DNA from 4 places in the Paenibacillus sp. PvR133 genome. Region 4 is predicted to be linked to each of the others. Evidence: a T-box and tRNA genes for the amino acid it is inferred to sense, from the RefSeq annotation. Region 4 holds a T-box; the other regions hold tRNA genes.
The links. A T-box is a leader RNA that pairs with one kind of tRNA and senses whether it is charged. The one in region 4 lies ahead of argS (arginine--tRNA ligase), so its partner is inferred to be a tRNA-Arg.
Positions count from the first base shown of each region.

Region 1: it has a tRNA-Arg gene. The T-box ahead of argS (arginine--tRNA ligase) is inferred to sense a tRNA for this amino acid. The anticodon was not compared.
Region 2: it has a tRNA-Arg gene. The T-box ahead of argS (arginine--tRNA ligase) is inferred to sense a tRNA for this amino acid. The anticodon was not compared.
Region 3: it has a tRNA-Arg gene. The T-box ahead of argS (arginine--tRNA ligase) is inferred to sense a tRNA for this amino acid. The anticodon was not compared.

Region 1 is NZ_JAFIBS010000001.1:1,715,453-1,719,888, forward strand. It holds tRNA gene JOE49_RS07590 (tRNA-Glu) at 31-102, shown strand; tRNA gene JOE49_RS07595 (tRNA-Val) at 109-184, shown strand; tRNA gene JOE49_RS07600 (tRNA-Met) at 215-288, shown strand; tRNA gene JOE49_RS07605 (tRNA-Asp) at 314-390, shown strand; tRNA gene JOE49_RS07610 (tRNA-Phe) at 457-529, shown strand; tRNA gene JOE49_RS07615 (tRNA-Thr) at 556-631, shown strand; tRNA gene JOE49_RS07620 (tRNA-Tyr) at 636-721, shown strand; tRNA gene JOE49_RS07625 (tRNA-His) at 741-813, shown strand; tRNA gene JOE49_RS07630 (tRNA-Gln) at 831-905, shown strand; tRNA gene JOE49_RS07635 (tRNA-Lys) at 910-985, shown strand; tRNA gene JOE49_RS07640 (tRNA-Leu) at 1,000-1,086, shown strand; tRNA gene JOE49_RS07645 (tRNA-Gly) at 1,093-1,167, shown strand; tRNA gene JOE49_RS07650 (tRNA-Cys) at 1,178-1,248, shown strand; tRNA gene JOE49_RS07655 (tRNA-Arg) at 1,275-1,351, shown strand; tRNA gene JOE49_RS07660 (tRNA-Pro) at 1,374-1,447, shown strand; tRNA gene JOE49_RS07665 (tRNA-Gly) at 1,457-1,527, shown strand; gene JOE49_RS07670 (PAS domain-containing sensor histidine kinase) at 1,728-2,831, opposite strand; gene JOE49_RS07675 (response regulator) at 2,824-3,477, opposite strand; gene JOE49_RS07680 (GAF domain-containing protein) at 3,622-4,071, opposite strand; gene JOE49_RS07685 (Crp/Fnr family transcriptional regulator) at 4,371-4,436, shown strand, end outside.
Region 2 is NZ_JAFIBS010000001.1:5,758,974-5,763,409, forward strand. It holds gene ruvB (Holliday junction branch migration DNA helicase RuvB) at 1-245, opposite strand, end outside; gene ruvA (Holliday junction branch migration protein RuvA) at 296-910, opposite strand; gene ruvC (crossover junction endodeoxyribonuclease RuvC) at 907-1,410, opposite strand; gene JOE49_RS25140 (BofC C-terminal domain-containing protein) at 1,640-2,344, opposite strand; tRNA gene JOE49_RS25145 (tRNA-Pro) at 2,459-2,532, opposite strand; tRNA gene JOE49_RS25150 (tRNA-Leu) at 2,540-2,619, opposite strand; tRNA gene JOE49_RS25155 (tRNA-Arg) at 2,632-2,708, opposite strand; tRNA gene JOE49_RS25160 (tRNA-Gly) at 2,714-2,788, opposite strand; tRNA gene JOE49_RS25165 (tRNA-Lys) at 2,824-2,899, opposite strand; tRNA gene JOE49_RS25170 (tRNA-Asp) at 2,928-3,004, opposite strand; tRNA gene JOE49_RS25175 (tRNA-Met) at 3,031-3,107, opposite strand; tRNA gene JOE49_RS25180 (tRNA-Val) at 3,137-3,212, opposite strand; tRNA gene JOE49_RS25185 (tRNA-Glu) at 3,223-3,294, opposite strand; tRNA gene JOE49_RS25190 (tRNA-Ser) at 3,312-3,403, opposite strand; tRNA gene JOE49_RS25195 (tRNA-Asn) at 3,407-3,482, opposite strand; rRNA gene rrf (5S ribosomal RNA) at 3,502-3,618, opposite strand; rRNA gene JOE49_RS25205 (23S ribosomal RNA) at 3,772-4,436, opposite strand, start outside.
Region 3 is NZ_JAFIBS010000001.1:525,475-529,910, reverse strand. It holds rRNA gene JOE49_RS02325 (23S ribosomal RNA) at 1-48, shown strand, start outside; rRNA gene rrf (5S ribosomal RNA) at 198-314, shown strand; tRNA gene JOE49_RS02315 (tRNA-Asn) at 334-409, shown strand; tRNA gene JOE49_RS02310 (tRNA-Thr) at 413-485, shown strand; tRNA gene JOE49_RS02305 (tRNA-Glu) at 497-568, shown strand; tRNA gene JOE49_RS02300 (tRNA-Val) at 580-655, shown strand; tRNA gene JOE49_RS02295 (tRNA-Gln) at 711-785, shown strand; tRNA gene JOE49_RS02290 (tRNA-Lys) at 790-865, shown strand; tRNA gene JOE49_RS02285 (tRNA-Leu) at 877-957, shown strand; tRNA gene JOE49_RS02280 (tRNA-Gly) at 968-1,042, shown strand; tRNA gene JOE49_RS02275 (tRNA-Arg) at 1,048-1,124, shown strand; tRNA gene JOE49_RS02270 (tRNA-Pro) at 1,143-1,216, shown strand; tRNA gene JOE49_RS02265 (tRNA-Gly) at 1,226-1,296, shown strand; gene ppc (phosphoenolpyruvate carboxylase) at 2,034-4,436, shown strand, end outside.
Region 4 is NZ_JAFIBS010000001.1:3,551,684-3,556,119, reverse strand. It holds gene argS (arginine--tRNA ligase) at 1-1,318, opposite strand, end outside; T-box leader at 1,377-1,635, opposite strand; gene JOE49_RS15815 (four-helix bundle copper-binding protein) at 1,713-2,042, opposite strand; gene JOE49_RS15810 (MogA/MoaB family molybdenum cofactor biosynthesis protein) at 2,305-2,820, shown strand; gene JOE49_RS15805 (nicotinate phosphoribosyltransferase) at 2,887-4,350, opposite strand.

The DNA of each region.
Region 1 (4,436 bases), 1.8 Mb from region 4:
AATTTATTGGAATCAGAACTTATTTTGTAAGGCCCGTTGGTCAAGGGGTTAAGACACCTCCCTTTCACGGAGGTAACAGGGGTTCGAATCCCCTACGGGTCATAATATGGAGGCTTAGCTCAGCTGGGAGAGCATCTGCCTTACAAGCAGAGGGTCGGGGGTTCGATCCCCTCAGCCTCCACCATAAGAAAATTTGATAAATCCCTTTTAATGACGCGGGGTGGAGCAGTTCGGTAGCTCGTCGGGCTCATAACCCGAAGGTCGTAGGTTCAAATCCTGCCCCCGCAATTAATTTCCTATTGGAAATGCCTCTGGAACTGTGGTGTAGAGGCCTAACATGCCTGCCTGTCACGCAGGAGATCGCGGGTTCGAATCCCGTCAGTTCCGCCATTTTAATCTCATATATAGTTGACATATATAGTGTGGATTATATGGTGTAATAATAAAACAAAATATGGCTCGGTAGCTCAGTCGGTAGAGCAGAGGACTGAAAATCCTCGTGTCGGCGGTTCGATTCCGTCCCGAGCCACCTTTCAAGTGGGAAATGAGTAATGTGCCGGTGTAGCTCAACTGGTAGAGCAACTGACTTGTAATCAGTAGGTTGGGGGTTCAAGTCCTCTCGCCGGCACCATTTTGGAGGATTAGCGAAGTGGCCAAACGCATCAGACTGTAAATCTGCTCCCTTACGGGTTCGGTGGTTCGAATCCATCATCCTCCACCAGTCTTTTCATAATCATATGGCGGTCGTGGCGAAGTGGTTAACGCACCGGACTGTGACTCCGGCATTCGTGGGTTCAAGCCCCATCGGCCGCCCTTTATTCTTAATTTATTGGGGATTAGCCAAGCGGTAAGGCAACGGACTTTGACTCCGTCATGCATAGGTTCAAATCCTATATCCCCAGCCATTAAGAGCCATTAGCTCAGTTGGTAGAGCACCTGACTTTTAATCAGGGTGTCGAAGGTTCGAGTCCTTCATGGCTCACCATTTATAATTATTTTGCGGTCGTGGCGGAATTGGCAGACGCGCACGGTTCAGGTCCGTGTGGGCTAACCCCCGTGGAGGTTCGAGTCCTCTCGACCGCACCATATTTTGCGGACGTGGCTCAGCGGTAGAGCATCGCCTTGCCAAGGCGAGGGTCGCGGGTTCGATTCCCGTCGTCCGCTCCATTATCCATACGGCGCCATAGCCAAGTGGTAAGGCAAAGCTCTGCAAAAGCTTCATCCCCAGTTCAAATCTGGGTGGCGCCTTGACTGCTCATTATGGATTTAAATATGCGCCCTTAGCTCAGCTGGATAGAGCGTTTGACTACGAATCAAAAGGCCGGGAGTTCGAATCTCTCAGGGCGCGCCATTTCTTAAAAAAAGTATAATGTCGGGATGTAGCTCAGCTTGGTAGAGCACCTGGTTTGGGACCAGGGGGTCGCATGTTCAAATCGTGTCATCCCGATACTGATTTGCGGGTGTAGTTCAATGGTAGAACTCCAGCCTTCCAAGCTGGTAGCGTGGGTTCGATTCCCATCACCCGCTTTTTGCTATAGCGGATTCTTGTTGCCTCAGTGGTGACACCTTATAAATAAAGAGAGCCTGTCTGGGGACAGAGCTCTCTCTTTTTTTGTATTTATCTTCATGTACCCACAATGTGTTGATTATTCATAATCTCGGTATCGGTGTATATCGTTCTGATCATACAACTGGTATACACCGATAACCGATCTAGTGGACAGTTTTTACACGGGAATGGTCAGCTGGATGGAGGTTCCCTCATCTGGAGCAGAGGTCATGCTCATAAATCCCCCTACCCCTCTAGCTCGTTCTTCCATACTGAACAATCCAACTCCCTCTCCTTGGGACTTTCCAGAGAATCCAATGCCCTCATCCCGAATGGTCACTTGTATCATTTCATCTTGATCCTCAACATCGACATATGCCTCCGCTACATCTGCATATTTGGCTACATTCGTTAATGCCTCCTGTACAATCCGATAAATTGCTATTTCCTTGCGAATATCAAGGCGTTTACGTAGAGTGCATTGAAAATGCACCTCAATCCCGTAATGAGAACAGAAGTTTTCAATATAGGTTCTTATAGCTGGGACGACACCCAAATCATCCAGAACTGAGGGACGAAGTTCCCACGCTAGACCACGAACATCTTTGATGATGTCGGTCACCTGCGAACGAAGACTCTCCAGAGCAGCACTAGGTTGTTCGGCAAGTTGGCTATCTAACTGAATAATAAGTGAAAACAAGCTTTGTCCTATCCCATCATGTAGCTCTCTTGAAAAGCGTTTACGTTCTTCTTCCTGTATTTGCATGACTTGCGTCATCATAGACTGGAGTTCTGCTTCTACTTTCTTCAGTTTAGTGACCTCATTACGAATCGCTAAGTACTGATAGGGTTTACCTTCCTCGTCCATAAACGGAACGATCGTAGTATTCACCCAGTAGTAGCTGTTATCTTTAGCACGATTACGTATTTCTCCTTGCCAAACCTCACCTGAACGGATTGTAGTCCACAGGTTTTTCATGAAGGCAGGGGTATGATAGCCTGAATTAATGAGACGATGATCCTGACCGATCAGCTCTTCACGACTGTATTGCGAAATCTCACAGAACTTGTCGTTCACGTACTGAATAATACCTCGATGATCGGTCAAAGCAACGATGGAAGACGTATCTAGAGCAAATTTAAGATTGGATAGTTGGTGGAGTGAGTTACGCAGTGCATGGAGAAAAGGGGACTCTGGTATATAAATTTCCAGATCATTCAGCAGTGTATCGGTTGATTCACCAAAGGCATGCTGCAGTAAAGGATTAGAAGGTTCATTCATAATGGAGAAGCCCCTTTTTTAGTGCGAATTTGACTAGCTCAGGTCGTGTTTTCAAGTTAAGCTTCTCCATAAGGTTACTTTTATGGGACTCTACGGTTTTGACGCTAATCACTAGGTGCTCGGCAATTTCCTTGTTGGCATATCCTTTGGCTACCCACGATAGAATCTCCTTTTCCCGCTCAGATAGGGATTCATAGGGTCCGGCTATGCCTTCCTGTTTGATTTTGTCCAGATATTCACTCATCAGTCGTTTGGTTGCATTCGGGTACAAATAGGCACTACCCTCGGCTACAGACTGGATGGCAGCGAGCAACTCCTCGTGAGGTGCGCTTTTTAAAATATATCCGGATGCTCCAGCCTGAATGGCCCGGAACAGATATTCTTCATCATCATGCATTGTTAAAATAAGGACTTCTGTGTCGGGCAACTTTTTTTTTAATTCAGTGGTTGCCGTGAGACCATCTTTGCCAGGTGGCATGCTAAAATCCATGAGCACGACATTAGGTTGTAGCTCCACTGCCTTGTGGATTGCCTCATCCCCGTCTGCTGCATCTCCTACTACCTTGATACCGTTTTTGCCGTCCAATAGGGCCATGAGGCCAGAACGTACGACAACGTGATCATCCACTACTAGTATACGAATCAATTTGTCATCCCCTCGAACGGTAAAAAAAACCGTGCGTTTTGTCATAATCATAGCAAATTTTAGGGATTTCAATCAACAAAGATAGTTAGGGACAGTGATATCAAGTATTTTATGAGTTTCATTATCTACAGAAACATTGTTGATCTATGGAGTAAGAGGGTAAGCACATAGTTGGCTAAGGCGTTGAGCGACTTGAGTGGCCTCGGCTACATCAGACTCTGTGAACATCCTCACATCACGATTACCAAGAAGCAGCACACCGTTGGGCAGATCCCCTGTGCTGGAAAAGGGAATAGCAACAGCAGAGTGAAGCTGCTCGGCCAGCATTAGTGCACATTCCTGACGCAAACGTATACTACCTGATAGCAAAGCACTTACAGTCACGGTACGTCCCAAGCGAACAGCCATCCCGGCAATACCATGGCCAATCTTAAAAGAAATAAGGCGATAGCGATTGCTTCGGCTACCGGAGGCGTAATACCAATGCAACTTACCACCCGACTTGGACATAAATGCAAGGGCAGTGAGATCACCATAAATAGTATCTCTCAACTGGTTCAGTTCTTTTCGCATTTCATCCGTTATTTGTAGCATAGAAGACACATCCTTTTTCATAACCAAACTATATCTCTAATTCATTGTAGTTCCGACAGTTACAAAAGTAGATCAGGGAACCCCCTGATCTATAGGTGCAGGAAACACTGACTTTTCATCAGGTCGGGTAAGGAGTAGGGAAAAGGCCGATAAATGGGGCATTAGCTTACCTCGGAAGTGATATTTATCACAGTAAATCAGGGAGTAGGAAGGTATAAAATCAGGTGTTCTCCCGATAACAACCCAGGCATTAAAACATTATGATATAGATATCAGGTAAACACGAGGAGGACGCTAACATGCAAGCCACTTGTATGGAACGGTTTGGGGACGAAGCGGAACGCACGGGAATTCAGATTTATTTG
Region 2 (4,436 bases), 2.2 Mb from region 4:
CGCAGATTAACCCCCAACTCATTGGCGATAATGTTAGCAAGAGTTGTTTTACCCAACCCCGGCGGTCCGTACAACAGTACATGGTCCAACGCTTCTTTACGCATTTTGGCCGCTTCAATATATACTTTCAGATTTTCCTTAACCTGATTTTGCCCGATATATTCATTTAGATAACGGGGGCGAAGGCTTAGCTCCGCCGTCTGGTCTTCCATCATCAAATTGGCGGAAATAATCCGGTCATCCATATTCCATCGCTCCTCTTTTCACCAGACATTTGTTAACGGACATTAGCGTCCTATCCGGCAAACAACAGTTGCAAAGCCCGCTTCATCAAAATATCAGCAGATTCATCAGGTTTCGCATCTTTCTTCATTCTGCTCCATACCTTATCCAACTCAGCATCAGTGTAACCCAGCGCCTTGAGCGCCTCACGGGCCTCGCCCCAATATGAACCTTCGCCTTCTTCTACGACAGGCTCAGCAAACAATCCGGTTGTCATCCCCAACGAGCCAATACCGTCGAGCTTATCTTTCAAATCCAGAATCATACGTTGTGCCGTTTTTTTACCGATCCCCGGTAACTTGGTGAGAAATGTGATATTCTCCTGATAAATCGCCGTTACCACATGAGCAGGCGTACCGCCTCCTAAAATACCAAGCGCAACACGCGGTCCAATACCAGATACATCAATCAGTTTACGGAACAGCTGCTGCTCCTCACGAGTCGCAAAACCGAACAGTAAAATAGCATCTTCCCTTACATGATGGTGAATGTAAATGACCACTGAACCTTCAGTTTTGGCGAACGCGTAAGGATTCGGACAAAATACCCGGTACCCTACACCCTGCACATCTAAAACGACATATTCATTTTCCAAATGGGCCACAGAACCACGCAAGAAATCTATCATTTTCGCAATACCTCATTTAATTTTGAATTTAATCCATAAGAATGCGCATGACAAATAGCCACCGCCAAAGCATCCGCTACATCGTCCGGTTTGGGCACAACTTGAAGCTTTAGAAACATTCTAACCATTTCTTGTACCTGTTTCTTCTCAGCCTTACCATACCCTACAATAGCCTGCTTTACCTGCATCGGCGTGTATTCACCTATAGGCAAATTACGTTGTTTTGCAGCTAGTACCAGCACCCCACGTGCCTGACTTACAGACATAGCGGTTGTAACGTTGCGATTAAAAAAGAGCTTTTCCAGTGCTACCGCATCAGGCTTATATTTATCTATTAATTGCAACATGCCTTCATACACATGAAGCAGCCTTTCTTCTTCCGGTGTATGGGCCTCCGTCTGGATGCAGCCATACTGTACAGGAACCACCTTGCTGCCAATCTTGTCTACAAATCCGAAGCCCACAATGGCAATGCCCGGATCAATTCCTAAAAAACGCAAAAAAATCTCTCCCCTTCGCTCAAACATGGCGTAACTAAACAATAGCCAGACGTTATCCTTAATATAATCATGGCCAAATACCATATAAAGCGAACATATGTGTCGTTCTTTTCATTATAACAAAACTTTGTATCTAATAGAGGAAAAAATTTAAACGTGAGTAAAAACATAAAAAGAGACGCTTCAAGCCTCACCTCATGGGCAATGCCTAACGTCTCCGTAGTTGTAATCAATAGTGCTGCTTTAATACCCTTTGTGTTCGCTCCACGGCAAAGTCACTAAAAGTGGAGATTACACTGTTATACTCATTTATATCCTGTACACGGATCCCCTGCTGAAGTTGTTTATACACCCCTTCTGGCAAGGCCGTCTCCATGGAACCCACATCCAATTGAAAAAAAGTGCGGATAACTTTTTCTCTTTTAGGTAGCCCTTCATACAATGTAAGCTGGCCGTCAGTGCTCAAACCCATGTATCCACGCTCTTTGCATGACTCTGACAAGTCTTCCACCCTGCGCTCCAGCCACACCTCTCCTTTGGTATTAAGTCGCCCCTTCCAATCGGGATGTTGCTTCAGTAAGGTCTCTAGCTGCTGTGAACTTAGTGTTCCCAAGGAAAGTGTTTCCGTACCACACACGTAGGTGGTTAATAGACGGGTCTTCCTGCTTATACCGGAAGCACGAATACTTTGCAGTAGTTGCATCTGTGAGGAGTGATCTTCAGTTGGGCTCAGATGTGAAGCCTCCTCCATGCTCTCCTCAGCCATGACGGTAGTAGCGAGTGGCTGTGACAACATAGCCTGCAAATAATTCGAAAACAGAATACCCAACCCTGCCAGCAAACAAGCCGCACCAAAAATGCTAAAAGCCCACACTGTTCTTCTCCACTGTTTCCAGCGCCGTTTCATCTGTTTTTTCCAACTTAATCGCTTCACAGTAATCCCTTCCGTCCCACTTTTTGTGTTAGTGTGACCTGACGATTACTGATTTATACAAAAAGATATGAATATAACAAAAAAGCCGCTGCTTCCAGCGACTTTCCTTTTGAATCGGGATGACACGATTTGAACATGCGACCCCCTGGTCCCAAACCAGGTGCTCTACCAAGCTGAGCTACATCCCGAAATAGATGCCGGTGAGAGGACTCGAACCTCCACGGTTTCCCTCACGATTTTGAGTCGCGCGCGTCTGCCAATTCCGCCACACCGGCTTATGAAGTTAATGGCGCGCCCTGAGAGATTCGAACTCCCGGCCTTTTGATTCGTAGTCAAACGCTCTATCCAGCTGAGCTAAGGGCGCAAATATGGAGCGGACGACGGGAATCGAACCCGCGACCCTCGCCTTGGCAAGGCGATGCTCTACCGCTGAGCCACGTCCGCAATATCATTATATCCATGACATATAAGTTCATGAATGGTGAGCCATGAAGGACTCGAACCTTCGACACCCTGATTAAAAGTCAGGTGCTCTACCAACTGAGCTAATGGCTCCCAACAGGGTAATATAACTTTGTGAAAATGGCGGAACTGACGGGATTCGAACCCGCGATCTCCTGCGTGACAGGCAGGCATGTTAGGCCTCTACACCACAGTTCCATAGCAGTTTACATTCAAAAGTTAATTGGTTGCGGGGGCAGGATTTGAACCTGCGACCTTCGGGTTATGAGCCCGACGAGCTACCGAACTGCTCCACCCCGCGATAATATTAGGGACTGCTATTTAAATAAATGGTGGAGGCTGAGGGGCTCGAACCCCCGACCCTCTGCTTGTAAGGCAGATGCTCTCCCAGCTGAGCTAAGCCTCCATACTACTTATGACCCGTAGGGGATTCGAACCCCTGTTACCTCCGTGAAAGGGAGGTGTCTTAACCCCTTGACCAACGGGCCATACAATAAAATAATTATGGCGGAGAGAGAGGGATTCGAACCCTCGAGACGCTTTTGGCGCCTACACGATTTCCAATCGTGCTCCTTCGGCCAACTCGGACACCTCTCCATATGGCTCCCCGAACAGGACTCGAACCTGTGACAACTCGATTAACAGTCGAGTGCTCTACCAACTGAGCTATCAGGGAATATTAATCATAAAGCTCTGCTTGGCGACGTCCTACTCTCCCAGGACCCTGCGGTCCAAGTACCATCGGCGCTGGAGGGCTTAACGGTCGTGTTCGGGATGGGTACGTGTGGAACCCCTCCGCTATCGCCACCAAACATGAATTTGCTGTGCAAATTCTACCGTACGGTTATTCGGTTCATCACTTATCGTGTGAATGAATAGCCATGCGCTTGTCGTATGTCACTTGTACATACCTTCAAGGTTACACCCTGAAAACTGGATCCGAAACTCATTTGCGTTTTATTCTTTAGGATAAGCCCTCGACCGATTAGTATTGGTCAGCTCCATGCATTACTGCACTTCCACCCCCAACCTATCTACCTCGTCGTCTTCAAGGGGTCTTACTAATTGGGAAATCTCATCTTGAGGGGGGCTTCACGCTTAGATGCTTTCAGCGCTTATCCCTTCCGTACATAGCTACCCAGCGGTGCTCCTGGCGGAACAACTGGTACACCAGCGGTACGTCCATCCCGGTCCTCTCGTACTAAGGACAGCTCCTCTCAAATTTCCTACGCCCACGACAGATAGGGACCGAACTGTCTCACGACGTTCTGAACCCAGCTCGCGTACCGCTTTAATGGGCGAACAGCCCAACCCTTGGGACCTACTTCAGCCCCAGGATGCGATGAGCCGACATCGAGGTGCCAAACCTCCCCGTCGATGTGGACTCTTGGGGGAGATAAGCCTGTTATCCCCAGGGTAGCTTTTATCCGTTGAGCGATGGCCCTTCCATGCGGTACCACCGGATCACTAAGCCCGACTTTCGTCCCTGCTCGACTTGTAGGTCTCGCAGTCAAGCTCCCTTCTGCCTTTGCACTCTTCGAATGATTTCCAACCATTCTGAGGGAACCTTGGGGCGCCTCCGTTACTCTTTAGGAGGCGACCGCCCCAGTCAAACTGCCCACCTGACACT
Region 3 (4,436 bases), 3.0 Mb from region 4:
AGTAATGCATGGAGCTGACCAATACTAATCGGTCGAGGGCTTATCCTAAATAAAACGCAAATGAGTTTCGGATCCAGTTTTCAGGGTGTAACCTTGAAAGTATGTACAAGTGACATACAATAAGCGCATGGCTATTCATTCACACGATAAGTGATGAACCGAATAACGTACGGGAGAATTTGCACAGCAAATTCATGTTTGGTGGCGATAGCGGAGGGGTTCCACACGTACCCATCCCGAACACGACCGTTAAGCCCTCCAGCGCCGATGGTACTTGGACCGCAGGGTCCTGGGAGAGTAGGACGTCGCCAAGCAGAGCTTTATGATTAATATTCCCTGATAGCTCAGTTGGTAGAGCACTCGACTGTTAATCGAGTTGTCACAGGTTCGAGTCCTGTTCGGGGAGCCATTTGCTCTCATAGCTCAGCAGGTAGAGTGCATCCATGGTAAGGATGAGGTCACCGGTTCGAACCCGGTTGAGAGCTTGTTATAGGATGGCCCGTTGGTCAAGGGGTTAAGACACCTCCCTTTCACGGAGGTAACAGGGGTTCGAATCCCCTACGGGTCATAGGATATTATGGAGGCTTAGCTCAGCTGGGAGAGCATCTGCCTTACAAGCAGAGGGTCGGGGGTTCGAGCCCCTCAGCCTCCACCATTTTTCATTCTCTTACCTGGATGAAATCTTGGGGAATTGTGAATCATATGCATATTGGGGATTAGCCAAGCGGTAAGGCAACGGACTTTGACTCCGTCATGCATAGGTTCAAATCCTATATCCCCAGCCATTAAGAGCCATTAGCTCAGTTGGTAGAGCACCTGACTTTTAATCAGGGTGTCGAAGGTTCGAGTCCTTCATGGCTCACCATTGTATTACATGCGCGTGTGGCGGAATTGGCAGACGCACTAGACTTAGGATCTAGCGTCTTTGACGTGGGGGTTCAAGTCCCTCCACGCGCATCTTGTTTTTGCGGACGTGGCTCAGCGGTAGAGCATCGCCTTGCCAAGGCGAGGGTCGCGGGTTCGATTCCCGTCGTCCGCTCCATATTTGCGCCCTTAGCTCAGCTGGATAGAGCGTTTGACTACGAATCAAAAGGCCGGGAGTTCGAATCTCTCAGGGCGCGCCATATTTTAAAAAATTATATCGGGATGTAGCTCAGCTTGGTAGAGCACCTGGTTTGGGACCAGGGGGTCGCATGTTCAAATCGTGTCATCCCGATACTATTTTGCGGGTGTAGTTCAATGGTAGAACTTCAGCCTTCCAAGCTGATAGCGTGGGTTCGATTCCCATCACCCGCTTACCGATTACCTAGAAGCCGAAAGGCTTCTTTTTATTTTGTCCACATTACATTTACTTCTATGTATATAAGCTAGTGCAATTATGTCTCCTGTCATGCACAGTTGGGGATGACTTGTGCATATTGTACATAGGCTCTTGTTACTTTTGACACCTAGATCCCGTATTTCCCCTCTAACGTACCCCTTTCTCCTGCAGTAAGGCTAATTTCGTGATCAAATCCTTTAAATATAGGAATCCTATAGCTATTATGGTACGAATTCATGGTGATAACTCAACAGTTGCTCTTGGGTTGTGCACATTTCCCTTTATTTATGTGGGTAAAAAGCGAAGTGTTAAAGAGGAAATACTTAGAAACACTGAGAAAATGGCTAATTTGTGTATATCTTTGTGGATAGAAGGCTAATGGAGTTGACTTTGTCAACAAATAATAAACATATACACACTATGTCGCATGAATTTGTACCTTTAAAAACACACTCTTTATAAGAGACTGTGCATAATGTTTCACGCATCACTAGTGTATACATTCATTACTATTTATTAATTTCATATTTATTCATAACAATCCAATATTTTCTCGAAAGAAATAATTCAAAAAGATGATTTTTTACTGTAAATTTTGCAGCTTTTCATGCGTTTTTATTGTATGATGTTAAGAAAGTGTCAAATTTCGTGTGTATACGTACCTTTGCTACAACTGTATATGGTGTGGAACAGATCAGATGGGGGGAAAAGCATGACTGAGCTTACGTTAACCGCTAACAAAAACCAATCCAACAATCTGCTACGGCGGGACGTTCGTTTTCTAGGGAATATTCTTGGTGAGGTTTTGGTTCATCAGGGTGGCAACGAACTTTTGGATATCGTGGAGAAAATACGTGAGACAAGTAAATCGTTACGTGCCGGGTATCAGCCGGAGTTGTATGAGAATTTCAAACAAATGGTCAGCGGACTGGATACGGATATTCGTCACCAGGTTATTCGCGCGTTTGCGATTTATTTTCAGTTGGTGAATATCGCTGAGCAAAACCATCGTATTCGTCGTAAGCGGGATTATGAGCATTCCGCTGGTGAAGATGTTCAGCCCGGTTCCATTGAAAGTTCCGTTCAGGAGCTTAAACAAGGGGGCTTCTCCGCTGAGGACGTTAGCAACTTGCTGAAAGAGCTCTCTTTGGAGCTGGTCATGACCGCACATCCTACAGAAGCGACACGACGAGTAATTCTGGATATCCACAAGCGCATTTCCGAGGACGTCATGCTGCTGGATAATCCGATGCTTACCTTGCGTGAGCGGGAACAGGTACGGGAGAATCTGCTAAACGAAGTAATTACGCTGTGGCAGACAGATGAGCTGCGTGATCGCAAGCCAACTGTATTAGATGAAGTGAGAAATGGAATGTATTATTTTCACGAGACCTTGTTTCATGTACTGCCAGATGTATACCAAGAATTGGAACGATGTTTGGACAAATATTATCCCGAACAAAAATGGCATATACCCACTTATCTGAGATTTGGTTCCTGGATCGGTGGAGACCGGGATGGCAATCCGTCTGTGACAGCTCATGTGACTTGGGAAACGTTACGTATGCAGCGCAAGTTGGCTTTGAGAGAATATCAGCACACGTTAAAGGAACTCATGGGTTACTTGAGTTTCAGCACCAGCATTGTGCGAGTTTCCGATGATCTGCTGGCTTCTATTGAAGAAGACCGTACTCACATTACACTTAAAAAGATGGAAGTATGGCATAACGAAAAAGAGCCTTATCGCATTAAACTAGCATTTATGATTGCTAAAGTGAACAACATCCTGGATGAAAGCAAACAGGGCACCAATGAGCGTTATAACTCTGCGGAAGAGCTCATTGCAGACCTAAATGTTATTGATAACAGCCTGCGTCATCATTTTGCCGATTATGTAGCAAACACATATATTCAAAAGATGATTCGCCAGGTAGAGTTGTTTGGATTCCACACAGCTACGCTGGATGTGCGTCAGCATAGTCAAGAACATGAAAATGCGATGACTGAAATTCTTTCTAAAATGAATATTGTGTCGGATTACAGTAAGCTGTCAGAAGAAGAAAAAATAAATCTGCTGGAAAAGCTGCTGAATGAACCTCGTCCGATTACTTCACCGTATTTAAAATATAGCGATAGCACACAGGAATGTCTTGACGTATATCGTACGATTTATTTGGCTCAGGAGGAATTCGGCAAGCAGTCCATTACAAGCTACTTGATCAGTATGACTCAGGGAGCCAGTGACTTACTGGAGGTTATGGTCTTATCCAAAGAGGTGGGCCTGTTCCGCATCGAGAAGGATGGCACTGTTATCTGTACGCTGCAATCTGTTCCTTTGTTCGAAACGATAGATGATCTGCACGCTGCACCCGATATTATGAGAAGATTGATGAACTTGCCTGTATATCGACAATCTGTGGCTGCGATGGACCAGCTTCAGGAGATTATGCTGGGATACTCGGACAGTAATAAAGATGGCGGTGTGGTTACAGCGAACTGGGAACTTCGGGTCGCTATGAATAGCATTACGGAAGTAGTTAATGAGTTTGGCGTAAAAGTGAAGTTTTTCCATGGTCGTGGAGGTGCGCTGGGTCGTGGTGGAATGCCACTTAATCGCAGTATTTTGGCTCAGCCTCCTCATACGATTGGAGGCGGAATCAAAATTACGGAGCAAGGCGAAGTACTATCATCCCGATACTCGCTTAGAGGCATCGCGTACCGGAGCTTGGAGCAGGCAACATCGGCGCTGATTACGGCTGTGGCATATCATCGTTCCGGGAAGAAGGAAGTGTTTGAGGAGAGCTGGGAGGAGATTATCGCCCGCATTTCCCAAGTATCACTGGATAAGTATCAGGATTTGATTTTCCGAGATCCAGATTTCTTCAACTTCTTCAAAGAATCTACACCGTTGCCTGAGGTGGGCGAGCTGAATATTGGATCTCGTCCGTCCAAGCGTAAGAACAGCGAACGTTTTGAGGACTTGCGCGCCATTCCATGGGTTTTTGCATGGACACAAAGCCGTTACTTATTACCTGCGTGGTATGCGGCTGGAACAGGTTTGCAAAGCTTCTATCAAAACAATGAGGATAACCTTAAAGTGCTGCAAACGATGTTT
Region 4 (4,436 bases):
CGCCTTCAAAGGTCAGCGCCTCCTCCAACGAAAAATCCACTTCATTCAGCCGGTTGTTTTTTAAATCACCAAAAATAATCGCCCCGATACCAACGTCCTCAGCTACTGCCTGTTGTTCCTGCAAATCGGGGTTCTTCTGAGTAATGATGGCTTGAGCACGCGCTATAGCTTCATCCAGCACCTCCTCCAGTTTGACAACTTTTCCGCGTCTTGTGGACATTTTCTTACCCGCAAACCGCATTAATCCAAACGGCACATGCTCACATTGCTCCGCCCAAGCCTCCCCTGCATGCTTCAGCACCGCAAACACCTGCTGGAAATGCAACTTCTGTTCTCCACCAACGACGTACAGCAACCGATCAGCCTTCATCACTTCATGACGATAAATCGCTGTTGCCAGATCACGTGTCGGATAAATGGTAGTCCCATCCTTTTTTAGAATAAGACACGGAGGCAGTTCTTCATCTTCCAGACGAACCACGAGCGCGCCATCACTTTCCTCCAGCAATCCTTTTGCTCTTAATTGAGCAACAACTGCCTGCATCTTATCATTGTAAAAACTTTCTCCCAGCACATGGTCAAATGTAATGTTTAGACGCTGGTACATACGATCAAATTCACCCAGACTAACTTCAACAAAAAACTCCCATAGTTGTTGAGCCTCAGCATCCCCATGCTCCAAACGTCGGAACCACTCGCGGCCTTCATCCTCCAAAGTCGGATCATGCTCGGCCTCCTGATGAAAACGAACATATAGCTTCAGCGATTCACCAATCGGATCATGTTGTAGCTGCTCCTCATTTCCCCATCTTTTATAGGCCGCAATTTGCTTGCCAAACTGTGTTCCCCAATCCCCAAGATGATTCACACTAACTGGAACATATCCGGTTTCACCAAGAATACGATACAAGGCAGCACCGATAACAGTAGAGCGAAGATGACCGATACCAAACGGTTTGGCAATATTGGGCGAGGACATATCAATAACTACCCGCTGTCCGTGCCCGATATTGGGCCTGAGGAAATCGGCCTTGCTCAATTCAGCAAGCATAAGTGGAATATGAACAGATCGATCCAATGTTATATTTACATAGGCACCCGATGCTGAAGCAGTTAAACCTTCTTCATGATTCACTAGCTCCGCCAATTCCAGTGCAATGTGCTGTGGAGACTTTCGAAACTTTTTGGCCAGCACAAAACAGGGAAACGCCACATCTCCCCATTCGGGCTGCGGAGGCACCTCAAATAAAGATACAATTTCTTTCTCCTCCAAGCCCGTATGGGCCAATATCGCTTGAGCAGCAATCCTCATCAACATGATCTCTCTCCTCTTTTTATAGAATCTAACAAAAAAAGCCCCCGCCTCTTGAAATAATTCAAGAGACGAGAACTTTAATATCCCCGCGGTACCACTCTTCGTAAATCGGTTGTGTAGTTACAGCTAACTTACACAAATCGCGATTTCACTCCAATGACTAATAACGGTGTCTGCCGGGCTGATCTACTAGAAGTTCTGCTCGTTGGATCAACCGTCTCCCGGGTGCGCTTCACATCGGACCTCATACCGGCTTACACCTCTTCCGGCTCGCTGTAATGATACGGCTCCGCTGCTACTCTCCCGTTCCATGACGTTAATTCCAATCATTATACAAACCTATTCAGTAGAAAGCAACCTATTATTTCCTCTTCAGGCACTAGTTCCATATATGTAATTACACTGCCACCAATTGGCGGCACGCCTGAACGCAACGACGGCAGGCTTCGGCACAATGTTTGCAATGATCATGGGAATGCTTGCTGCATTCAGCAGCACATACCTCACAGGCCTTGGCGCACAGCTCACAGATTTGCTCGGCAAAATCCGTTCCACGCTGCAGCATTTGAGCAGCAAATCCGCATATTTCTGCACATTCCCTACTCACTCGAATACATTCACGCAGCATAGCTAAATCATATTCCTTCAAACTCGCTACGTAACATACATTGCAAGCGTTCATACATTCCAGGCAAGCATCCACGCATTGTTGGTATGAATGATTCATATTACATTACCTCCCAGTTGTTGACCCTGCTGTACTATTACCCGCTGACCCTTGAGATTAATCATTTGATGTGCGCGCTTTCAATAAAATAAAAACAAAGTAATCCCGACTTATGTAAGGAAGTGTACTATATTCCAGTGTGCAAGTGCAAGGATATTAATCACATGGATTTTTAGCCCCTGTTTCTGACTTGCATACATTCAGTCATTGCTCTATTGTAAAAAGTGTATGTCTAACCACCGATCAAGGAGTGAGCATTTCAATGAATATGTCTTCTGTAGAGGAGCATCGACAGGAATCCCCGCAACAGGTTAATTGCATGGTCGTGACTGTCTCGGACACCCGCACCGTGGAAACAGATACTGGGGGACGACTGCTCATGGATCTACTAGAAACCAATGGATATAAGGTTGTTCGATATGTCATCGTCAAAGATGACTACGAAGGTATTCAGCAGTTAGTATCCGAAGCAGCGGCACAGGATGAAATCGAGGCTGTACTTTTGACAGGCGGTACCGGTATTTCTCCACGTGATACTACATATGAAGCCGTCTCCTCTCTACTGGATAAGGAACTACCTGGCTTTGGAGAAATCTTCCGTTATTTAAGCTTTGCTGAGGACATTGGTTCAGCAGCTATCTTAAGCCGGGCTGTAGCTGGCACTGTGGGCCAGACAGCTGTATTTTCTATGCCTGGCTCACGTGGAGCCGTTCGTTTGGCAATGGAACGCATTATTGTCCCTGAGCTACGACATGTGATGAGAGAAATTTATAAATAAGCTCCTATTTCCTACATGCCGCGACACAAAAAGGCACCCCATACATTCATGAGGTGCCTCTTCCAACTATTCTTTTTCTTCAACTTCGGGCTGCATATAGCTATCGATCAGCTTTTGCTTCAGCTCCCATACCTTCTCGCTCAGATTTACACGATAAATTTCAGGGTTCAGCTTCCGCAAATATTCTGGCCAAAACAGTTTCAACTGTGAAGTATGGTAGGCACGAATTTCATCCAGCTCAGGAAGCTCATATACCTTCTGTCCATTTATAAAAATAGGCTCAAGCATTGGTACGGCTTCATAATTTTCTACATACTTCTTCATATACGGATGCAAAGGGTTAAACAGCTTCAGGCGCTTACCATTACGCGGACGCTCTTCATCCGGGAAAGAAATATAATCGGCCACAGCTCTCCCTTTTTTCTTATCCACAATGCGATATACATCCTTCTTGCCTGGTGTGGATACTTTTTCTGGATTACCCGAGATCTTAATCGTCGGCAACATTTCGCCATCCACTTCACGCTCAACCAGCTTGTACACCCCGCCAAGCGAAGGTTGATCTGAAGCCGTAATAAGCTGTGTTCCTACACCCCATACATCAATACGTGCCCCTTGGGCTTTCAGGTTAAAAATCGTATTTTCGTCCAAATCATTGGAAGCTACAATTTGTACGTAATCTAAGCCTTCAGCATCGAGCATTTCCCGCGCCTGAATGGATAGATAAGCCAAGTCACCGCTATCCAGACGGATTGCATTCATACGCTTGCCCTGACTCTCCAGCATTTTTGCTGTCCGAATCGCATGAGGAACACCACTTTCCAGCGTGTCAAAGGTGTCTACCAACAGTGTAACCTGGTCTGGTAAAACCTTCGCGTATACGTCAAACGCCTCCTGCTCCGTCATAAAGGTCTGCACCCATGAATGGGCATGTGTCCCCTTCGTCGGGATTCCAAAGTGCTCGCCTGCCAGCATATTAGAAGTCGCGTCAAAACCTGCCACATAAGCTGCTCGTGCTCCCCAAATCGCCGCATCAGCTTCCTGCGCACGCCGTGTCCCAAATTCGAGCAGTGTATCGTCACTTGCCACCTGCTTGATACGCGATGCCTTTGTCGCAATGAGTGTCTGATAGTTCATAAAATTCAGCAATGCCGTCTCGACAAGCTGCGTTTCCATAATCGTTCCTTCAACACGCACCAGAGGCTCATTTGGAAAAACAAGTGCCCCTTCTTTCATTGAATGGACAGTTCCACCAAACTTAAACTGGCGAAGCGCCTCCATGAACATGGGATCATACTTCTCTTCCTGCTCAGAAAGGTAGCGAATGTCCTCTTCTGTAAACCGCAAATTTGCAATATAATTCACAATGCGTTCCAGACCAGCGAACACGGCGTATCCATTACCAAAAGGGAGTTTACGGAAATACGCCTCGAACACAGCTTTACGCTGATGACTTCCGTTCACCCAATGGGCGTACATCATATTAATCTGATATTTATCTGTATGTAATGCGAGGCTCGTTGACTGCATCGTAATCATCCTCTCTGACTGTCCCCAGGTTTGTGGCAGCGTACCGCCTCATCTGCCCAGATTCAGCAATATCCGGCTCCATTTTG